DNA from 3 places in the Glutamicibacter sp. NPDC087673 genome. Region 2 is predicted to be linked to each of the others. Evidence: riboswitches for the same ligand, from Rfam matches in the RefSeq annotation. Region 2 holds a riboswitch; each other region holds the start of a gene.
What was found. Region 2 has a riboswitch for thiamine pyrophosphate ahead of ACIOTL_RS04660 (ECF transporter S component). Riboswitches for the same ligand answer to the same signal wherever they lie in the genome.
Positions count from the first base shown of each region.

Region 1: linked by a shared signal. The riboswitch ahead of thiO (glycine oxidase ThiO) and the one ahead of ACIOTL_RS04660 (ECF transporter S component) in region 2 are both predicted to bind thiamine pyrophosphate.
Region 3: linked by a shared signal. The riboswitch ahead of thiC (phosphomethylpyrimidine synthase ThiC) and the one ahead of ACIOTL_RS04660 (ECF transporter S component) in region 2 are both predicted to bind thiamine pyrophosphate.

Region 1 is NZ_JBIUWB010000002.1:382,407-389,391, forward strand. It holds gene ACIOTL_RS06205 (lysoplasmalogenase) at 1-314, shown strand, start outside; gene ACIOTL_RS06210 (alpha/beta fold hydrolase) at 305-1,099, shown strand; gene ACIOTL_RS06215 (GNAT family N-acetyltransferase) at 1,221-1,655, shown strand; gene ACIOTL_RS06220 (OsmC family protein) at 1,687-2,118, shown strand; gene ACIOTL_RS06225 (mechanosensitive ion channel) at 2,413-3,633, shown strand; gene ACIOTL_RS06230 (GNAT family N-acetyltransferase) at 3,717-4,745, opposite strand; TPP riboswitch at 4,756-4,860, shown strand; gene thiO (glycine oxidase ThiO) at 4,858-5,955, shown strand; gene thiS (sulfur carrier protein ThiS) at 5,982-6,227, shown strand; gene ACIOTL_RS06245 (thiazole synthase) at 6,230-6,985, shown strand, end outside.
Region 2 is NZ_JBIUWB010000002.1:72,332-79,316, forward strand. It holds gene ACIOTL_RS04635 (Na+/H+ antiporter subunit D) at 1-1,126, shown strand, start outside; gene ACIOTL_RS04640 (Na+/H+ antiporter subunit E) at 1,138-1,764, shown strand; gene ACIOTL_RS04645 (monovalent cation/H+ antiporter complex subunit F) at 1,766-2,032, shown strand; gene mnhG (monovalent cation/H(+) antiporter subunit G) at 2,032-2,436, shown strand; gene ACIOTL_RS04655 (DUF4235 domain-containing protein) at 2,493-2,735, opposite strand; TPP riboswitch at 2,820-2,941, shown strand; gene ACIOTL_RS04660 (ECF transporter S component) at 3,007-3,615, shown strand; gene ACIOTL_RS04665 (ATP-binding cassette domain-containing protein) at 3,612-5,939, shown strand; gene ACIOTL_RS04670 (aminodeoxychorismate lyase) at 5,936-6,811, opposite strand; gene cls (cardiolipin synthase) at 6,978-6,985, shown strand, end outside.
Region 3 is NZ_JBIUWB010000002.1:221,348-228,332, forward strand. It holds gene ACIOTL_RS05355 (hypothetical protein) at 1-79, opposite strand, end outside; gene ACIOTL_RS05360 (DEAD/DEAH box helicase) at 388-2,307, shown strand; gene thiC (phosphomethylpyrimidine synthase ThiC) at 2,400-4,142, opposite strand; TPP riboswitch at 4,139-4,246, opposite strand; tRNA gene ACIOTL_RS05370 (tRNA-Thr) at 4,520-4,591, opposite strand; tRNA gene ACIOTL_RS05375 (tRNA-Thr) at 5,125-5,196, shown strand; tRNA gene ACIOTL_RS05380 (tRNA-Met) at 5,244-5,320, shown strand; gene ACIOTL_RS05385 (GTP pyrophosphokinase family protein) at 5,403-6,179, opposite strand; gene ACIOTL_RS05390 (DUF2797 domain-containing protein) at 6,421-6,985, shown strand, end outside.

The DNA.
Region 1 (6,985 bases), 310 kb from region 2:
ATCTTGCCGCATTTGCCCTGCTGCTGGTCCTCTGCTCACCCGGTGCGGGAGTGCTGCTCGCCCCGGTGATCATCTATGGCTCGGCATTGATGATGATGGCCATCCTCAGTACCGGGCTGGGTCCGATCGCAGGCTTCGGCGGCGCAATATTCTTCCTCTCCGATTCCTTGATCGCGCTGCGCTCATTTGCGGATATCGATGTCCCCGGAATGGGATTCTGGATTATGCTCACCTACGTAGCTGGCCAATGGATGATCAGCTACGCTGCGAGCCAGCGCGAGGCACAGGAGAAGATCACGGTGAAATGCGAGTAGCCCCAAAGAGCAGGATCCCGTTGTTCATGGTGCATGGCAACGGGGTAGACCACCGTATCCTCAAGCCGCTGGAAGCAGAGCTGGCCAACGCGCAGATCTTCGACTTGCACTACGTCGACTTGCCCGGCTTCGGAACCTGTCCACCGCTAGGGAACCCCGGGGGACTGCCAGAACTTGCAAACTGGTTGGAGGAACTGATCAGGCAAACCGCGGGAGAGGGGCCGTTCGCACTGCTGGGCAACTCTCTTGGCGCCTTGCTCTGCCAGGAGATGGCCGACAGGTTTCCCGGCCAGGCCCAAGGACTATTCCTCCTGGCCCCAGTGGTCTTTCCCGATGCCTCGCGGCGCACTGTGCCCGAAGCGCAGGTAGTCGTAGAGGATCCCGGGCTGCTGGCCCGGATAGATCCCCGCCAAGCACAGCAATTCTCCGATATTGCCGTGGTGCAATCGCAGCAGGCGTGGCAGAGCTTCGCGCAGTGGGTGCTGCCCGGGCTGGACTGCGCGAACTTGCGCTCCATGGCCAAGCTATCCAAGCGCTACTTCCTGGATCCTCTGCCCGTGGAGCGTAAACGCCAGCTGGATATTCCGGTAACCATCCTGTGCGGGAAACAAGACCACATCACCGGATACCGGGATCCCGAGCAGCTATCGCGCCGGTACCCCTCGATGAGGATCCGCGTGCTTGATTCTGCAGGGCATAACGTGCACCTTGAGCAGCCCGAGCAGGCCGCGGCCGAATTGCGGGACTGGGCCCACCGCACGGGCCGCATGAACGAGCCGGCTTGAGCCGGGGAAAAACCGCATGCTGGTGTGCCGCAACGATCCATGAAAACTTGAGGAATCGCTGGCACCCGGCTACATTTCGAATCAGCAAGTACGGATTCGCTTGAGCATGAAGGAATATGGCATGGAAGAGACTCTCCTGCTGCGCGAGCTGTCGAGCGTGGATGAAGTGCCTGACCTGCTCGACATTTGGCGCAGTTCGGTGGAACGCCGGGGAGACTTCCTCTCGGCTGCTGATATTGATGCGGTGGCCGTCGCCCTGGAAGCTGTCTATAGCCAATCGGTCTCAGTCAGGATTGCCCAGCATGGTCGACGCATTGTTGGCTTTGCGGCATGGAGCAGTACACGCATCGAACTGCTCTGGGTGAGGCACACTGATCGCCAGAAGGGTGTGGGCCGCATCCTGCTGGATGAAATCATCGCCAGCATTCCCGGGATCAGCGTTCATCTCGATTGCCAGCGCCAGCCTGCCATTGCGTTCTTTGGCGACTGCGGATTCGTGCCTGTGCCCGGGGAATCTGCATCGTCGCCGCAACGAGTCGTATTGCGCCACGTGTAGTCTTCAGCCTGGATCGTGGCACGATAGTTTCATGAGTGAAAATAGCCGTGAGATCCGTGAAGTCAGCATCGAACGCGTCGAGGCACGCAAGTACAGGGCCACTAGCCTCGAATCGGGAGCCAGCCTAGAATTCGGCCAGGGCGAAGGATTGCTAACCCCGGTGGAGTTGCTGCTTGCTGCCATCGCAGGATGTTCCGCAATTGATGTTGATGTGGCGACCACCAGGAGAAGCGAGCCTGAGAAATTCGAAGTCAAAGCGGGCGGCTACAAGGTCTCTGAGAACTCGGCGAGCCGGATGGAGGACATCCATCTTGGTTTCGATTTGAAGTTCCCCGATACCGAGGAAGGCCGCAAGGCAGCCAGCATGGTGGAGCGCATCGTCAAGCTTTCGCATGACAAATACTGCACCGTCTCCCGCACCGTTGAACTGGGCGCTTCCGTGCGGAGCGAAGTCATCAACTAGGTAGCGGGACTTCCGGCAATTCCCGGATGAATAAAGGTCAATGGCTGAATCCGCAATAGCTTCCATGGCAATTCACGGGTTTGGACGCAACCGCGAACTTTCTAACATTGCGTGGATCAGTTGTCGGCAAGGTCTTATTGTTCGGAATTCGTTGAATACATCGGGATATAGTCAGCTTTTCGCAATTCGAGCTGTGAAAGTCCAATGATTCAAGCTGGGAGCATGGGTCTTTGCCCTAGTCAGCGGAGAACCTTCATCGTAGGGTCGGACTGTCCCTACGTTGAAGGAGCAGCAATGCAGTCTGAGAACGTTTTAGGCAATATCGACTGGGCGTCGATGCTACAAAAGGTTGGCATCGCGCTAATCATCCTCATCATTACGTGGCTAGTTGCACGCATAATTCGTTGGGCTGCCGCCAAACTGGTGAACAGGGTGAAGTTCCTGCAAAAGCAGGGCAATGACGGAGAACAAATAGGCCAATCCCTGGGCAAGGTCGCGGGGTTGATTGTCTGGCTCTTCGGCCTCGTGGCAATCCTGCAGGTCTTCGCTCTATCCGAAGTGCTATCGCCGGTGCAGGGCATGCTCGGCGGCGTCATGGCCTTCATCCCCAACCTCATCGGTGCGGGCTTCATCTTCTTCATTGGCTACGTCATCGCGAATATCGTTCGCCAGCTGCTGAGGACCGGTTTGGGAACTGTCGATTTTAGCGGACTGGTCCGCAAGGTCACCCCAGGCAACGAACCAGTAGATGAAGTTCAGTCTCGCGAATCCCAAGCGAAGATCGTTGACATCATTGCCAACATCGTCTTCGCCTTGATCCTGCTAGTCGTCGCAATATCAGCCCTGCAGGTTCTGGGCATCGCGGCAATTTCGGTACCTGCCCAGCAGATGCTGCAGCTGGTCTTCACCGCAATCCCGCAGGTCATCATGGCCTTGGCGCTCTTGGCCGTGGGTATCCTGATTGCCAAGTTCGTCGGGCAGCTACTTGAATCCACCCTCCACGGCGTGGGTACCGACACTGTTGTTGCCCAGTGGGGCGTAGTTCCCGAGGGCAAGAGCGCTTCGGGAATCATCGCTGGCATCGTCAAGATTGCTATCGTGCTGTTCTTCGGTGTGATGGCGGCCCAGATGCTGAACTTCCCAGCGATCACCAATATCCTCAATGAGATCCTGGCCTTGGGCGGCAAGATCCTCTTCGGCGCAGCAATTATCGCCGCAGGTTTCGTCATCGCCAATGTGATTGGCCGCTTCTTGGGTGACACTACTGCTTCGAAGATCATCCGCTACACGGCAATTGCGCTGTTCGTGGCGATGGGCCTGAAGTACATGGGTATCGCCGATTCGATCATCAACATGGCCTTCGGCGCAATCGTCATTGGCGCAGCATTGGCAGCGGCTCTGGCCTTTGGCCTCGGCGGTCGTGATGCTGCGGCCCGCACGCTGAAAAAGATGGAGGCCCAACAGGCCACCAATGGCCCGGACTCGACGCCACCGGCATCGAACCCAGGCATCTAACCACGCATCACAAAACCTGAGGGACAGATAAGAAGTCGCGGAATCCAAAACCGGATTCCGCGACTTTTTTGATGCCCGCCAAGCTACTGCTGCGTGCCCCACGGCAAGGGCATGACCGCAGAGCCGCCATCGGTACGCAACCGCGCGTAGGTGTGCACATCGATGCGTTCTCCGGCAACCAGGAATTTGCCCCGCTCGACACCTTCGTGCAGGAAGCCGTTGCTTTCTGCCACATGCTTCGACCCGGGATTATTTGCCCGCAAGCCCAGCTCCAAGCGGTACAGTCCCAGCTCGTCGAACAGGTAATCCACCAAGGTTGCCACGGCGCGGGTGGCCAGCGACCGGCCCCAGTAATTCTGGTTCATCCAATACCAAATCCACGCGTTCTGATTGGCCGGGTCGACCGTACCGCACACCAGTCCCACCAGCCGATCCCGATATGCGACGGCCATCGCCTGCTGGCGTTCCCCGGCCTCCAGCAGTGCGCGCACATACGACTCAGCCTTTTGCGGGGAATCGGCGTCGCCTTGGCGCAACATGTCGGGGTTCGAGGAGAATGCCTCGAAGACCGCTTCGGCATCCGAAAGGCGCAGCCGGCGCACCGTGAATTCACCGTCGGCATGCACGGTTTCCTTCGGTCCTGCAGATGGCTGCGGATGAGCGGCGGCCGTGCCCTGGTGGAAGAGCAGCTGCCAGCGGCCCTGCTCATGGATCCACAGTGAACTGCGTTCGCTGGGGGAACCGGCGAGCAGCTTCCAGCGCAGCAGCACCAGCTGGTCTGAAAGCTGGAGAGCCACCGGGCTTTCGACTTTCAACGCCCCGGCATCCCGTGCCGGCTCCCGGGCCAGCTGGGCAATGATGGCCTCGCGATCATAGACTCGCCCGCTGGCTCCCACCTCGGCGAACCGAGGATGCAAGCGCCGCTGCAATTGCTCCTGGCTATGGCGTTGGCTGGATTCCAAGAGTTCTTGCTCCAACGAGATGATGGTGCTGGATAGCGCAGAACCTTGGGGAAGCACGATAGGGAAGTCATGGAATGCCATGTCAGCAAGTACATCACAGAAGATGACGGAACTGCGTTCAATGAAGTTCGACTTTATGAGCTGCATCATGCTTATAATCGCTGTAATCCGCGGGAGCCTGAATCGACCAGGCTGAGAGGGCACCGAGCCGACCGCTACACCTGATGCGGGTCATGCCGCCGTAGGAAGGAAGCGTGCCCTTGTGCATGTCAACATTGTTGGCGCCGGGATAATCGGCCTGGCCGTCGCGTTCGAGCTGGAATCACGCGCACACACCGTCACCCTCATCGATCCGGCACCCGGCCAAGGTGCAAGCTACGCGGCAGCAGGAATGCTGGCCCCGGCAGCTGAAACGGTCTGGGGCAATGGCCCGTTGCACCAGCTGCTTGCCGCCTCGAATGCCGCCTATCCGCAGTTCATCGAGCGCATCGCATCGGCCACCGGGCAACGCCCGGACTACTTGCAGAACTCCACGCTCGTTGTCGCCGCAGAGCCTGCGGACCGCGAAGCCCTGCACGAGCTGGCCGAACTGCAGATATCCCTCGGCCTGTCAGCGCAAAAGCTGCTGCCCAGCCAAGCCCGCAAGCTCGAACCAGCCTTGGCCGCCAATATTTCTGGCGCGGTCCTGTGCCAAGATGACCACCAGGTCGACCCTCGATCCATCGTCAAGATCCTGTTGGAGCATCTGCGTCCGCACCTGGTCGAGGAACGGGCGCAGGCACTGGTGACCGACGGGAAGCGGACCACCGCTGTGCGGACCGCATCGGGCCGAATCCTCGAAGCGGAGCAGACCATCGTGGCCACCGGTCTTGGCACCCTCGATGGCTTGAACGAACTTCCGCTGCGCCCGGTCTACGGGGACATCCTCCGGATCCAGGGACCAGCAGGCCCGCCGCTCATCACCCGCACCATCCGCGGCATCGTGCACCGGAAACAGGTGTATCTGGTGCCGAGAAGGGACGGTAGCCTCGTCCTTGGCGCCAGCGTCCGTGAAGACCGGCAACAAGCGGTGAACATTGGCGCGATGCACCTGCTGTTGGACAACGCGAGAAAGCTTGTCCCCGGCATCAGCGACTGCACGCTGAACGAAGCAACGGCCCGGGCACGTCCCGCCACGCCAGATGACCGGCCGCTGCTGGGACGCCTTGATCCAGGGCTGCTGCTCTGCACCGGGTACTCCCGGCACGGCGTGCTGCTGGCTCCGCTGGGCGCAACGCTCACTGCGGATCTCGCCCACGGCCACCAATCCCACCCCTTGCACCAGGCTGTGGATCCCCACCGCTTTGCCAACGCAACCTAGACCGCTCACCGAACGGAGCAGCAACCATGACAAGCATCGGCATCAATTTCAATTCACGGCAACTGAACCTGGACGAAGGAACCACCCTTCGCGAATTCATCAGCACGCAAATCGGCAAGGAACTGGACGCCAACTCGGTGGCCGCTGACGGCAGCAAGCTCGGAGTTGCCGCCGCCGTCAATGGCGCTGTCGTTCCACGCAGCGCCTGGAATAGCTACCTGCTGGCCGAAGGGCACAGCATTGAACTCGTTACCGCGGCCCAGGGAGGCTAGGCATGGAAACGCGCAACATCACCGAGCTGGACATCCACAGCGACCCATTCCAGATCGCCGGACGCTCCTTGTCCTCGCGCCTGATCCTCGGCACCGGGGGAGCGAGTTCGCTGACCACCCTGGAAAGCGCCCTGCAGGCCTCCGGAACGGAGCTGACCACCGTGGCCATCCGCCACTTTTCGGCGGCCGGCGCAGGCAACGTGTATGAACTGCTGCAGCGCAACAACGTGATTGCGCTGCCCAACACCGCTGGATGCTTCACCGCCCGCGATGCGATCCTCACCGCGCACCTGGCCCGTGAAGCTCTGGAAACCAATTGGATCAAGCTCGAAGTCATTGCCGATGAGCACACGCTGCTGCCGGACCCGCTGGAACTGCATGCGGCCACCGAGCAACTAGTGGCCGACGAGTTCCAGGTTTTCGCCTACACCAATGATGATCCGGCACTTGCCCAGCGCCTGCAGGACGCCGGGGTTGCGGCAATCATGCCGGCCGGAGCACCGATCGGCTCGGGCCTGGGGATCCTGAATCCGCACAATATTTCCACCATCGTCTCGCGCGCGCAGGTACCGGTGATCCTTGACGCCGGGGTGGGCACCGCCTCGGATGCGGCCCTGGCCATGGAGCTCGGTTGCGACGCGGTGCTGCTGGCCAGCGCGGTGACCCGGGCGCACAACGCGCCGCTCATGGCCAGGGCCATGAAGGATGCTGTGCGTGCCGGGCGCGCCGCGCGGCTCGCTGGCCGGATCCCGCGCCGC
Region 2 (6,985 bases):
CGAGCGCATCCGCGCCGGTACCACCTATGTGGTGGTTTCCGTGGTTTCCTCGGTGATCTTCCTGATGGCCATCGCGATGACCTATGCGGCCACCGGCACGGTGAACATGGCTGACCTGGCGGTGAAGCTGCCCGAACTGGGCCAGGGCCCGCAGCTGATCTTGCATGTGCTGCTGCTGATCGCTTTCGGCATCAAGGCCGCGGTCTTCCCGCTGTCCCTGTGGCTGCCGGACTCCTACCCGACCGCACCGGCCCCGGTGACCGCGGTGTTCGCCGGGTTGCTGACCAAGGTGGGCGTCTACGCGATCGTCCGCACCGAAACCCTGCTCTTCCCGGGCGGCTCGGTCAACGCCGGACTGCTGGTGGTGGCCGCGCTGACCATGGTCATCGGTATCCTCGGTGCACTGGCGCAGACGGACTTCAAGCGCATGCTTTCCTTCACGCTCACCAGCCACATCGGCTACCTGATCTTCGGCGTGGCCGTGGGCGGGCCGCTGGCCATCGCCGCGACCATCTACTACGTGGGCCACCACATCATCGTGCAGACTTCGCTGTTCATGGTAGCGGGACTGATCGAACGCCGTGCCGGCAGCTCGAATGTCACCCGGCTCGGCTCGCTGGCCAAGCTTTCCCCGGCATTGGCCCTGCTCTTCTTCATCCCGGCCATCAATCTGGGCGGCATCCCGCCGTTCTCCGGATTCCTGGGCAAATTCGGGCTATTGCATGCGGCCGCGCAGGATGCCGATCCGCTGACCTGGGTCGTGATCGGCGCCGGATTGCTGACCAGCCTGCTGACCTTGATGGCGATCATCCGCGTGTGGGCCCGTGTGTTCTGGCGCCGTGCCGCTGATGCCGAGGTGCCCAACCAGGACCTGGTGGCCGAAGCGACGCAGGTCGCCGACGAGACGTTGGCCGGCGGCGCGCAGAACCCCCGCTTGGGGTTGAAGCTGGCCAAGCAGCTGGAAGCCGACTCCTTGCCGTGGGGCATGCGCTACGCCACCGGTTCGCTGGTGCTTGCGGGCATCGCCCTGGCCATCTTTGCCGGGCCGATCTTCGAATTCTGCCAGCGGGTGGCTGCGGAACTGATCGCCCGCGAACCGTATATCAGCTCGATCTTGCCATTCTGATTGGAGGGATGATGCCGAACAAGAACTTTGAACCGCGTGACCAGCGCATTGACGATGCGCTGGATACCTCCGGCGTGCGCCACCGCGCGACACTCAAGCAGGAATGGCCGCTGCTTCTGCTGCTGCTCTTCGTCTGGGGTGCTCTCTGGCAGGACTTCTCCCTGGGGAACATGGTCTTCGGCGTGATCATCGCGCTGCTGATCGTGAACCTGTTCCCGCTGCCGCCGGTGGTCCTTTCGGGCCGGATCAATGCCTGGTACTGCCTGAAGCTGTTCATCTGGTTCCTCGGACAGGTCTTCGCGGCCAGCGTCCACGTGGCCTGGCTGGCGCTGGTCCGCGGGAAGCGCACCCGCAGCGCGGTCATTGCGGTCCCGCTGCGCACCGACTCGGACCTGATCGTGATGACCGTGGGCCACGTGCTCACGCTGATCCCGGGCTCCTTCGTGATCGACGTGGACCGCAGCTCGTCGACTCTGTACCTGCACTACATCGACATCGAGTCGCCTGCGGACGTGGAGAAGGCGCGTTCCGGCATCCGGGACATCGAACGCCGGCTGATCATGGCTATCGGCAGCCGAGACGAGTACGAAGCGATCAAGAGCGAATGCGGACCGAACTTTGATGCGAGGAAGGGGTAACATGCTGGATATCGTCATTTGGATCTGCGGCATCATGCTCGGGCTCGGTGCTGTCGCCTGCCTGGTCCGTGTTGCCAAGGGGCCGTCAATCCTTGACCGGGTGCTGGCCCTGGACGTGATGCTGCTGATCATCTCCGCCGCGCTGTGCCTGGAAATGGTGCTGCACAAGCACACCGACTACTTGCTGTTCGTCGTGGCCGCCTGCATGCTCGGGTTCATCGGTTCGGTGACCGTCTCGCGCTTTGTTTCGGATCAGAGGAACGCCTAATGGAAATCTTCCTTGATGTCCTCGTTGCCGTCCTGCTGATCCTTGGCTGCCTGATGTCATTGATCGCAGGCATCGGCTTGCTGACCTTCCCGGACATGCTCACCCGCATGCATGCAGCGACCAAACCGCAGGTACTCGGCTTCCTGCTGATTTTCGCTGGACTGGCCATTTACCTGCGCAGCTGGGCTGTGGTGCCGGTACTCGTGCTGGCCTGGGGAATGCAGCTATTGACCGCACCGGTTTCGGCCCACATGATTGGCCGTTCCGGCTACCGGACCAAGCACGCTGCCAAGGAAACCCTGTTCTCCGATGAGCTGAGCCACGTGGTCAACAAGGTCAACGGAACACCGCCGACCGGAACCACCCCGGTTTCCAAGACCGGATCGCCAGACGAACAAGATTGAGAAAAAGCGGGAGCCGCCCCTCTGGGCGGCTCCCGCTTTTGGCTCAACGCCGAAGCTTACTTGGTGAACTTGGCAACAACCTTGTTGGCGCTGCGATCAGCCACGGTCTGCAGGATTGCTGCGACCAGGGCCGAAACGACTGCGAAGCCCAAGGCACGGCGGAAAGAAGCTTCCGCTGCTTCCTCAGTGCCCTTGCGTGGTGCTTTGCTGCCGGTTGCCTTCAACCAAAGGAAATCAACCAGCTTGCCGCCGAGCATGCCAGCGCCAACGGTGATACCGGTAGTGGCAAGTTTCTGCACTTTATCCATTTTTTCCTCGCGATCAAGCTCTTGACATATCGTTCCTCTGCCCAGCATACCTGCGGTATGGTGGGGGAGCAGTAATTATTCCGACAGGGGAGCGTCAGACTTTTAAAAAAGTCGCAAGACGCTGAGAGTGCGATAGATCGCAGACCCTCGAACCTGCCCCGGCTAGTACCGGCGAAGGAAGTCGAGCATCTCGGATGCGGATAGGCGCGGCAGTATGCCCTCATTCCGTCCATCTCCCCTCCTTTCCACAGGAGGACCAGCAATGAACGAAACAGTTTCGAAGCAGCGTACCGGCTGGCGTGTAGTTGATATCGTCGTCGCCTCGGTGATCGCCGTCGCTTCAGGGGTTATTTTCTGGGCGTGGAGTGCCGGCTATGGCCTGTTCTCACTCGCCTTTGCGGCTTTCCCGCCAGCCACCGCGCTGCTCACCGGCATGTGGCTCTTCCCGGCGGTGCTCGGCGCACTGATCATCCGCAAGCCAGGCGCCGCAATCTACTGCGAGCTGCTGGCCGCCGTAGTTGAAGCGCTGCTGGGCTCGCACTACGGCTTGACCGTACTGATCTCCGGCCTGGTCCAGGGCCTGGGTGCAGAGCTGGTCTTCGCAGCATTCCGCTACCGCAAGTGGAACCTGGGCGTGGCGCTGCTGGCCGGCTTGTTCGCCGGCTTGTTCGCCGGCATTTCCGAGGCCTACATCCTGGCCTACTACGTTGAGTACACCGCCGGAATGAAGATCTTCCACGTGATCGCCACCGGTATTTCCGGCGTAGTCGTCGCAGGGCTGCTGTCCTGGTTGGCCACGCGTGGACTGGCGAAGACCGGTGCATTGAGCGCCCTGCCGAGCCGGCGTGCGCACCTGGAAAGCGCAAAATGAGTTCCTTTGCCAATTCCGGCGCAGCCTCGCTGACCCAGCGCGGTGCCGCCATCACCGCAACGGGGTTCGGCTGGCAGCACTCCGAGAGGAAGAATCCTGCCATCTCGGGACTGGACCTTGTGATCCACGCCGGTGAGAAGGTGCTGCTGGTCGGTCCATCGGGCGCCGGCAAGTCAACCTTGCTGCACGCGATGGCCGGGTTGCTGGAAGCGGATGAGGACGATCAGGTCGCTGGCCGGCTGCTCATAGATGGCAGCGATGCCTTCATCCGGAGCCACCCGGTGGGCTTGATGCAGCAAGACCCGGAAACCCAGGTAGTGCAAAGCAGGGTCGCCGATGACGTGGCCTTTGGCGCCGAGAACCTCGGAATGGATCCCGAACTGATCCGCCAGCGGATCCCCGAAGTGCTGGACGCTGTGGGTCTGGGTGCGCTGTCCTTCGAGCACCGCACCCAGCAACTTTCCGGCGGGCAGAAACAGCGGTTGGCCTTGGCCGGCATTCTGGCCATGGAACCCAGCGTCATGCTGCTCGATGAACCGACTGCCAATGTGGACCCGCAGAGCATTGAGCTCTTGCGCGATGCGGTGCTGAACGCCGCCCGGCTTTCCGGTGCCACGCTGGTCGTCGTGGAACACCGGATTGAAGCCTGGGCGCAGCATGTGGACCGGGTTATCGTGCTGCAGCCCGGTGGGGGAGTCGCGCACGATCTGGACCCGCAGCAGCTGTACACCGATGAAACGGTGCGCGAGGAGCTGGCTGCTGCCGGGCTGTGGATTCCAGGCTACTTCCCGCAGGTGGCCCGGGCAACGAACGGTGCCGGTGCCACGCTGCTGGAAGCGCAGCAGCTGGTATCCGCCCGCACCGCCACGGCACCGCGCACCCAAGCGGTGGACGTGAATGTGCAAGCGGGCACCGCGACGGTGATTCGCGGCGAGAATGGCGCTGGAAAGTCGACGCTGGCCTTGACCTTGGGCGGATTGCTCGTCCCGGCCGACGGCGGGTTGGCGGCCACCGCGCAACTGGCCGACGGTCTGGGCAACTCCCCGTTTGCCTGGAAGGCCGGTGCATTGATTGGGCGGATCGGTTCGGTGTTCCAGGAACCCGAACACCAATTCGTGACCCAGAGCGTTCGGGAAGAGCTGGCTTTCGCTCCCAGCCGCGCGCAGGCCAGCAGCGCCGATGCGCCGAAATACGAGCCGGCCCAGGTCCAAGCGCGCGTGGACGCGTTGCTGGAACGCTTGGGCCTGGCGCATTTGGCAGACGCGAACCCGTTCACTCTCTCCGGGGGCGAGAAGCGGCGCTTGTCCGTGGCCACTGTTCTGGCCGCATCCCCCCAGGTGCTGATCCTCGACGAACCGACCTTCGGGCAGGATGCGAATACGTGGAGAGAACTGGCCGGGCTGCTGGTTGAGGAATTGCAGCAGGGCACCGCGATCATTGCTGTGACCCACGACGATCACTTTGCCTCGGTGCTCAAAGCAAGGGACCTGGTGCTCACTGCCGGCACCCCGGAAGCTGGTACCCCGCGACAGGGGCCGGTGCTTGATGCGCCGGTAGGGCATAGCTGGTTGGCGAAGATCAATCCGCTGGCCAAGCTCGGTGCGGTGGCTGCGGCAACACTGCCGTTGATCACCACCTTGGATTGGGTTTCGGCGCTGGTCGTGATCGTGGCGACCGTGGTGTTCTTCCCCCTGGCAGGGCTGAGCCCGCTGAAATTCCTCAAGCGCGCGTGGCCACTGCTGATTGCCGGAATCCTTGCGGCGTGGGGCATCGCCTTGGTGGGCCAGGATAGCGGCATGGTCTACGCCCAATTCGGCGCCTTCAGCATCACCGAGGGATCGGTGGCCGGGGGCATTGCCACCGGACTGCGCGCTTTCGCGCTGGCCATCCCGTGCATCTTGCTGCTGGCCACCACGAATCCAAGCGATTTGGGCGGGGCGCTGTCTCAGCAGCTGAAGGTACCCCACCGGTTTGTGCTCGGGGCCTTGGCCGGCATGCGATTGCTCGGGTTGATGGTGGAAGAATTCACCACGCTCACGCTGGCCCGGCGCGCTCGCGGTGTCGGGAACTTCGGCACCGTGGGCCAACGCATCAAGGCAACCCTGGGTCAGGTGCTGGCCTTGCTGGTGCAAGCGATTCGCCGCGCCGGACGGTTGGCCACCACGATGGAGGCCAAGGGGTTCGGCACGGCCAAGCGCACATGGATTCGCACGGCCACCTTCACCTGGCGTGATGGCATGGTGCTGGCCACGGGGATCCTGTTTGGCACGGCCGCAATGGCTGCGGCCGTGCTGGCAGGGACCTACAACTTGGTGTGGTCCTAGCGGATTGCTTCGCTCAGGGCGCTGAGCTCTTCATGGAGCTCAGCGTCCAGGCGCAACGGCTTGGCATCGATGGTGCGCACCGGGGTCAGCAGGCGGATGGAGGAAACCAGCCACACGCCATCGGCCTGATACAGGTCTTCCGGGCGCAACGGGCCGTAGCCCAGCTCCCAGCCATCCTGGGCCGCAGCGTCGAAAATGGCGCTTTGCGTGGTGCCTGGCAGGATGCCGGTTTCAAGCATCGGGGTCAGCAGCCGCTTGGTCTCGCCATCGCGCTGGGCTACCAGCACGGTCGAGGTCGGAGCTTCCAGGATGATCCCGTCGGCGGAGGTGAAAATGACATCATGGGCGCCGTGCTTGTGCGCGTAGCGCAGGGCGGCCATATTGATCGAATAGGAAAGGGTCTTGGCGCCCATCATGAGCCATGGCGCACGTTCGGCCAGCTTCGAGTCGTAGCCGCGATCCAGCATCAGGACATCCACACCGGTTTCACGCTGTTCCCTGCCCAAAGCCGGGGCAGGGGTCACGGTGACCCAGCAAATGGCAGGATCATTGTCGTGCTCGCCGCGCGCGGCGACCAGCTTGACCACCGCTTCTTCAGCGCCGCCGGTGGCATCGAAATCGGCCACAGCGGTATCTACCGCGGCAAACCAGCTGCGCGCATCGGGAATGGCCAAGTCGGCAACTTCAGCCGAGGTCGCCAAGCGTGCCAGGTGCGCTTCGAATTTGCGTACGGCCTGGTTGGTGTAGAGCATCGATTCAAAGATGCCATCACCTCGCGTGACTCCCTGTGCTGTGACCAGAAGTTGCGGTGCAGTGATGTCTGCAAGACGACCAGCCGGATAGGCCGGATCCAAGAATACAAGTGAGCTCATAAAGACAGATTATCGAACCCCAGCGTCTTCTGCGCGATTTCTGCAGGCGGAGATTCAGACAAGTCCGGCAATGTTCGATAAGCTAAGCGAAGGATTTTGGCCTGTACATCGCAGATCAGAGGCCGATAATGCCGAATTCGCGGGGTGTAGCCAAGGGGGTGCCCGAGTGTGGCC
Region 3 (6,985 bases), 150 kb from region 2:
GGAGCCATAGCATTTGGGCGATGAACAATCCGCCTGGGGTGGGCTCATCTGGACGTCGCGGAAAAAGTGGTTTCTTCACGTTCTCAACCCTACGTGCTTTGGTGCGGTGCCCGATCTCACACGCTCTCGACACTGACAATAGTGGCCTGTTCAAGCTAGCATTAAGTGTTCGCGAACATCAGGGTATCCCTCTCGCATCCAGCCCAATTTTTGAGGCCGGAGCCTTCTCGTGTTGTATTTTCCGCAAAGTGTGTGCGGGTCTTTATGTCATAGGGGAGCGCTTGATGAGCGTGACTTGTATCTGACTGTGCAGCCTATACGTCGTTTCTTTGGGGACGGCCAAGGCCTATCCCCTAACGAATGAGGTAATTCTTCGTGTCTTCTGACATGCCCGTAAACACCGACGACAACCAGACCCCGGAAGAGCCAACCGTGCTCTTCTCCGAACTTGGCCTGGATGCCCGCGTGCTTGCATCGCTTGCCGACCTTGGCTACGAAAAGCCATCGCCAATCCAGGCAGCGACCATTCCACTGCTTCTCGAAGGCCGCGACGTTGTCGGCCTGGCCCAGACCGGTACCGGCAAGACCGCTGCTTTCGCGCTTCCTGCCCTGTCCCGCATGGCAGAGCTGGCTGACACCAATGGTCCAGCCAAGACCCCGCAGATCCTGGTTCTGGCTCCAACCCGCGAGCTGGCCCTCCAGGTCGCCGAAGCCTTCACTTCCTACGCCAAGTACCTGCCGAACTTCACCGTTCTGCCAGTGTACGGCGGCTCGCCATACGGCCCGCAGCTCAACGGCTTGCGCCGTGGCGCCCAGGTAGTCGTTGGTACCCCAGGTCGCGTTATCGACCACATCAACAAGGGTTCCTTGGACCTGTCGAACCTGCAGTACGTTGTCCTTGATGAGGCCGACGAAATGCTGCGCATGGGCTTCGCCGAGGAGGTCGACAAGATCTTGGAAGCTACCCCAGAGGACAAGCAGGTTGCCCTGTTCTCGGCAACCATGCCACGCACCATCCGCCGCATCGCTTCGGAATACCTGCGCAACCCGCAGGAAGTTGCCGTGAAGTCCAAGCAGTCCACCGGCACCAACATCACCCAGCGCTACCTGCAGGTCATGGGCGCCCACAAGCTGGACGCCATGACCCGCATCCTGGAATCCGAGTCGTTCGAAGGCGTTATCACCTTCGTCCGCACCAAGATGGCTACCGAGGACCTGGCCGACAAGCTGAAGGCCCGCGGCTTCACCGCGGCTGCCATCAACGGCGACATCCCTCAGCAGCAGCGTGAGCGCACCGTTGAGAACCTGCGCTCGGGCAAGATCGACATCCTGGTTGCTACCGACGTGGCAGCTCGTGGTTTGGACGTTGAGCGCATTTCGCACGTTATCAACTTCGACATCCCGCATGACACCGAGTCCTACGTGCACCGCATTGGCCGTACCGGCCGTGCCGGCCGCTCGGGCGACGCGATCCTGTTCATGACCCCGCGCGAGAAGTACTTGCTGCGTGCCATCGAGAAGGCTACCCGCCAGCCGGTGACCCAGATGCAGCTGCCTTCGCTGGATTCGGTCAACGACCGTCGTATCCAGAAGTTCACTGATCGCATCGATAAGACCATCAGCGGCCAGGACTTGACCACCTTCCGCGAAATCGTGGAGAAGTTCGCTTCCGAGCACGAAGACCTGGACCAGCTGGAAATCGCAGCTGCACTGGCTCTGATGGCCCAGGGCGGCCGCCCGCTGCTGATGACCGAACCAGTCATGTCCCCTTCGAAGAAGGCGCGCATGGATCGCCCAGAGCGCGGCGAGCGTGGCGACCGCGGTGACCGTGGCGATCGCGGTCCACGTGCCCGCAAGACCGCTGCCGAGGGCAACGCCATGTACCGTCTGGCCGTTGGCCGCCGCAACCGCGTGCAGCCGGGCTCGATCGTTGGCGCACTGGCCAACGAGGGTGGCTTCGATTCTTCGGAAATCGGCGGCATCGAGATCCGTTCGGACCACACCCTGGTCGAGTTGCCAGCAGAGCTGAGCAAGGACCAGTGGCGTGCACTGTCCAAGACCCGCATCGGCGGCGAGGCCATCGAGCTTGAGCTCGACAATGGCCGCAGCCCACGTCGCGACGACGAAGGCGACCGCGGTGGCTTCCGTGGCGGCCGTGGTGGCGGCTTCGGCGGCGGACGCAGCGGCGGACGTGGCGGTTTCGGTGGCGGACGCAGTGGCGGACGTGGCGGTTTCGGTGGCGGCGGACGCGGCGGCAAGGATCGCTTCAGCGATTCGGGCCGTAGCGGTGGACGTCGCGACTACTAAGCCAGTCGCACGCAGCTGAACAGCATTGAATAACGCCCTTGGGGCAAGCCGAAAGCTTGCCCCAAGGGCGTTTTTCGTGCGCCGCAGGCTATTTACGGAGCAGGAGTTCCCACCGGGATCCCGTCCCCGAGATAGACCGTGCCGCCGCTTTCAAGGAACTGCCTGCTTTTCTGCGCCATCCCGGCCAATGCGGCCTGCGCCTCGGCCGAGCCGTACTCGTCGCGGATATCCTGGGAGATGCGCATGGAGCAGAACTTCGGCCCGCACATGGAGCAGAAGTGGGCGGTCTTGGCCGGCTCGGCCGGCAAGGTCTCATCATGGAATTCCTGTGCGGTGACCGGGTCAAGGGACAACGCGAACTGGTCATTCCAGCGGAATTCGAAGCGCGCCTTGCTCAGCGCATCATCCCGCGCTGTGGCACCCGGGTGGCCCTTGGCCAGATCGGCGGCGTGCGCAGCGATCTTGTAGGTGATCACCCCGGTCTTCACATCATCCCGGTTGGGCAGTCCCAGATGCTCCTTGGGGGTGACGTAGCAGAGCATCGCGGTCCCGTACCGTGCGATCTCCGTGGCGCCAATGGCGCTGGTGATGTGGTCGTAGCCCGGGGCGATGTCGGTGACCAGCGGGCCCAGGGTATAGAACGGCGCCCCGTCGCACAGCTGCTGCTGGCGTTCCACATTCTCGCGCACCAGATGGAACGGGATATGCCCCGGGCCTTCGACCATCACCTGCACATCGTACTTCCAGGCGCGCTTGGTCAGCTCGGCCAGGGTGTCCAGCTCGGCGAACTGGGCGGCGTCGTTCGCATCTGCGATGGAGCCCGGGCGCAGCCCGTCGCCCAGCGAGAAGGCCACGTCGTACTGCGCGAAGATCTCGCACAGCTGATCGAAGTGGGTGTACAGGAAATTCTCCTGGTGGTGCGCCAAGCACCAGCCGGCCATGATGGACCCGCCACGCGAGACCATGCCGGTGACCCGGTTGGCGGTCAGCGGGATGTAGGGCAGCAGCACCCCGGCGTGGATGGTCATGTAGTCCACGCCCTGCTCGCACTGCTCAATGACGGTGTCGCGGAAGATCTCCCAGGTCAGTTCGTTGGCTTCGCCGTTGACCTTCTCCAACGCCTGGTAGATCGGCACAGTGCCGATGGGGACCGGGGAGTTGCGGATGATCCACTCGCGGGTGGTGTGGATGTCATCTCCGGTGGACAGGTCCATTACCGTGTCCGCGCCCCATTTGGCCGCCCACTGGAGCTTGGAGACTTCTTCTGCGATGGAGCTGGTCACCGCCGAGTTGCCGATATTCGCATTGATCTTGACCAGGAACGCCTTGCCGATGATCATCGGCTCGGATTCCGGGTGGTTGATGTTCGCCGGGATGATGGCTCGCCCGGCCGCGAGCTCGCTGCGCACCAGCTCGACATCGCATTCCTCGCGCAGGGCCACATAGCGCATTTCCGGGGTGATGATCCCGGCACGCGCATAGTGCATCTGCGTCACGCGGGCTCCGCCAACGGCCCGCAGTGGCGGGGCTGAGCGTCCGGCCCATTCCGCGCTGGCCGTGCCGCGGCGGACCGCTGAGCGTCCGTCGTCGTGCAGGTTGCGTTCGCGGCCTGCATAGGTTTCCACGTCCCCGCGTTCCAGGATCCACCGCTCGCGGAAGGGTTGCAGGCCTTGGGTGGGCTCGCTTCCCGGTCCGCTGGTGCGATATACCGCCAGCGGCTCGTTGGGCTGTCCATTGGGGGAGTCTGCCAATTGGATCTGCGTGACGGGAACAGAAATTCCCGCAGATTCACGGTAGGCAAGGGTGTGGGCAGGGTGCTGTTCAATTTGTTCCACTGGGGAAACTCACTTCCTTCGCCGGCATTACCCGGACAGGTTCAACGGTCGCGGACGGCGATAGCCCGATCTCAGCCCTTGCCAGGGCACCCGTGTGGTCGCGAACAACTTAGCACGCTTGCGAGGAGAAAACGCAAACCCAGTGGTCAGGGCCTGACATCAAGGAAGTGGGAAGGGCCGGCTGTGGCGGGCCAGGATGCTTTTCATTGGCCGGAGACTCTTGCCGGGGGCACCTGGAATCCGGGGCGCAAGACGCGGCCGATAGCCGGTGCTGCAGCTTGGGGTGCGCCTTGGGCCATGCTCGCAGTGGCTACACGGCATCTGCGGGATAAACGAAAAGAGAGGCAATCTGGAACCAGATTGCCTCTCTTATTTCGAGCCCCCTGCCGGAATCGATCCGGCGACCTCGTTCTTACCAAGAACGCGCTCTACCACTGAGCTAAGGGGGCAACAGGTAAATACTTTACACAGGTTTTTGAGGTTTGCAAAATCCGTCGGGAATTTGTTGCTGAGGTCACAATATTCCTACTCAAGACCGGAATGGGCGGCAAAGAGCTGTTGCCTTCCTGGCGGTTTCCAGCACCCCGGTTCACGGCCCGGGATCCAGCTGCCGGGCACCGGAGCCGTGCCTGGGCGCCTAGGTGGATCGGGTGTTGCCCAAGTGCCGCTCGGTCAGGGGTTCTGGAGTGGGAAAGGGTGTCAGCGTTCCGAAGTTCCAAGCGGGGTAATTCGATGCTTGGCCACCGGGGATGATCCGCGGGATTCTATTCTGCGCGTCATGGCAAATCCGCGATTGACCGCGAGGAGCACTCTCGTGAGCATCGTCACCAGGGCACTTTTTGTCCCACCCTTCGTCCCCGGGGTAGCGAGTAAGAGGATAAATAGTCATTGACTAGTGGTTTTACAGAATTCTCCTGGTCTTTTCCGGGGTGATCCGCCGATTTTTCTTTGCCGGGAAATCCGTGTAGAGTATTTACTCGTTGCCCCCTTAGCTCAGTGGTAGAGCGCGTTCTTGGTAAGAACGAGGTCGCCGGATCGATTCCGGCAGGGGGCTCTGAGTGAGAAGCATTCTTGGCTTCTACTGGATTGCTTCTCACTTGTGGCGGCGTAGCTCAGCTGGTTAGAGCGCACGACTCATAATCGTGAGGTCCCGGGATCGAGTCCCGGCGCCGCTACCAAATCAAAGATCCTCGGCCTCGGCCGAGGATCTTTTTTGGTTTCCGGCCCCGAAGCAGCATTGTCCTTCGAGGGCATGAACGGCTAGTGATCCAAGTCCTTCTCCTGGTTCCCGTCCTTGGCTTGCTGAGCCAGCGACAGCAGCCCCTGGATCGCTGTCGTATCGAAATCCGCCTCTTGGCTCGGTGCCTGATTGGCATCATGGCCGTGGACTTCGGTATGCAAGCGCTGCATCTGCATGTCGAGTTTCGTCGCCATGGCCGCCGCGTCGGCAAGCTCTTGCACTAGATGTTCTGGAACTTCGCCCTCGTACTTGTAGAAGATCTTATGTTCCAGGCTTGCCCAGAAATCCTGGGCAATGGTACGGATCTGCAGCTCCACCACGACATCGACCGGGCCATCGGATAAGTAGACCGGGATCTGCACGATCGCATGGACACTTTTATAGCCGTTGGGCTTCGGGTTCTTGATGTAGTCCTTGATTTGGAGGACCTTCAGGTCATTCTGCGAGGTTAGCGTGTTCAGAACCTTGTAGATGTCCTTGACGAAACTGCAGGTAATGCGCACGCCGGCAATGTCGCTGATGTTCTCGCGAATGGCAGGCAGGGACGGGGAGATGTTCCGGCGGGAGACCTTGCGCATGATGCTCTCCGGAGTTTTCACCCGGGAAGTGACGTGCTCAATTGGATTGTAATTGTGCAAATACAAGAACTCTTCACGCAAGATCGAGACCTTGGTCAGCACCTCGTCCACCGCAAACTGGTACTCCATCATGAAACGCTGGAAATCATGGCGGAAAGCCTGCGTCAATCGCTGCAGCTCGGCCGGCGAAGGGGCGGTCTCGGCAGCTGCGATGGCCACTGCACGAGTCTTGTCATCAAATGGGACAGAAATCCTGGATCACCTCAGCAGATTATGGCCCGGCCCGCGGTACGGTTCCGGTGCAGTTCCAGCCTAAGGGCTTCTCCTAGGAATTAGGCCAGAACGAATCGGGAATTCGTCCAGCAAACTTTCGGGCTGCAGGCGCCGGCCAACCTGCCTTGCAGGAGCTAGCCATGTCCGGTGAACTATCGTTGAAGAGGTAACTTCGAGGAAGGCATCGATGGAATTCGCCAGCGACCACCGGCAGCTCTGCCACGGCATCAGCTTCTCAGAGCATGAACGCGCCCCCATGCTCCGGCTTAGGCAAGCGGAAAAATGGAGCACCGAATATCTGGAAGCCAACCGTTCCCTAAGCTTGCGCATCGGCGAACTGAAATTCTGCCTGGGCTACATCACGATGAACAGCGATGGCTCTCGCAACACCTTGCCTTGCCCGAAGAACAAAGCGCTGCGTACCGGAACCCAGTGCGAACGCTGCCGCCGGCTGGATCATTCGAAGTTCATGCATCATTTCCACAAGACCGGCGAAGCCCCGGAAGGCATGCGCAAGTACCTGGAGCAGCCGCACTTCTTGTATGTCGCAAGCTTCGCCCATGGGGCGACCAAAGTCGGTACCACCTCAACCCAGAGCAAATGGACTCGCTTGGCGCAGCAGGGAGCGGTCATTGCCCGCTATATTGCCCGCGCCGCTGATGGAGCCGCTATTCGAGTGCTCGAAGACCTTGTCACTGAACACGTGGGCCTGAGCCAGCAAGTCCGGCAGAAGTCCAAGATCAAGGGACTGG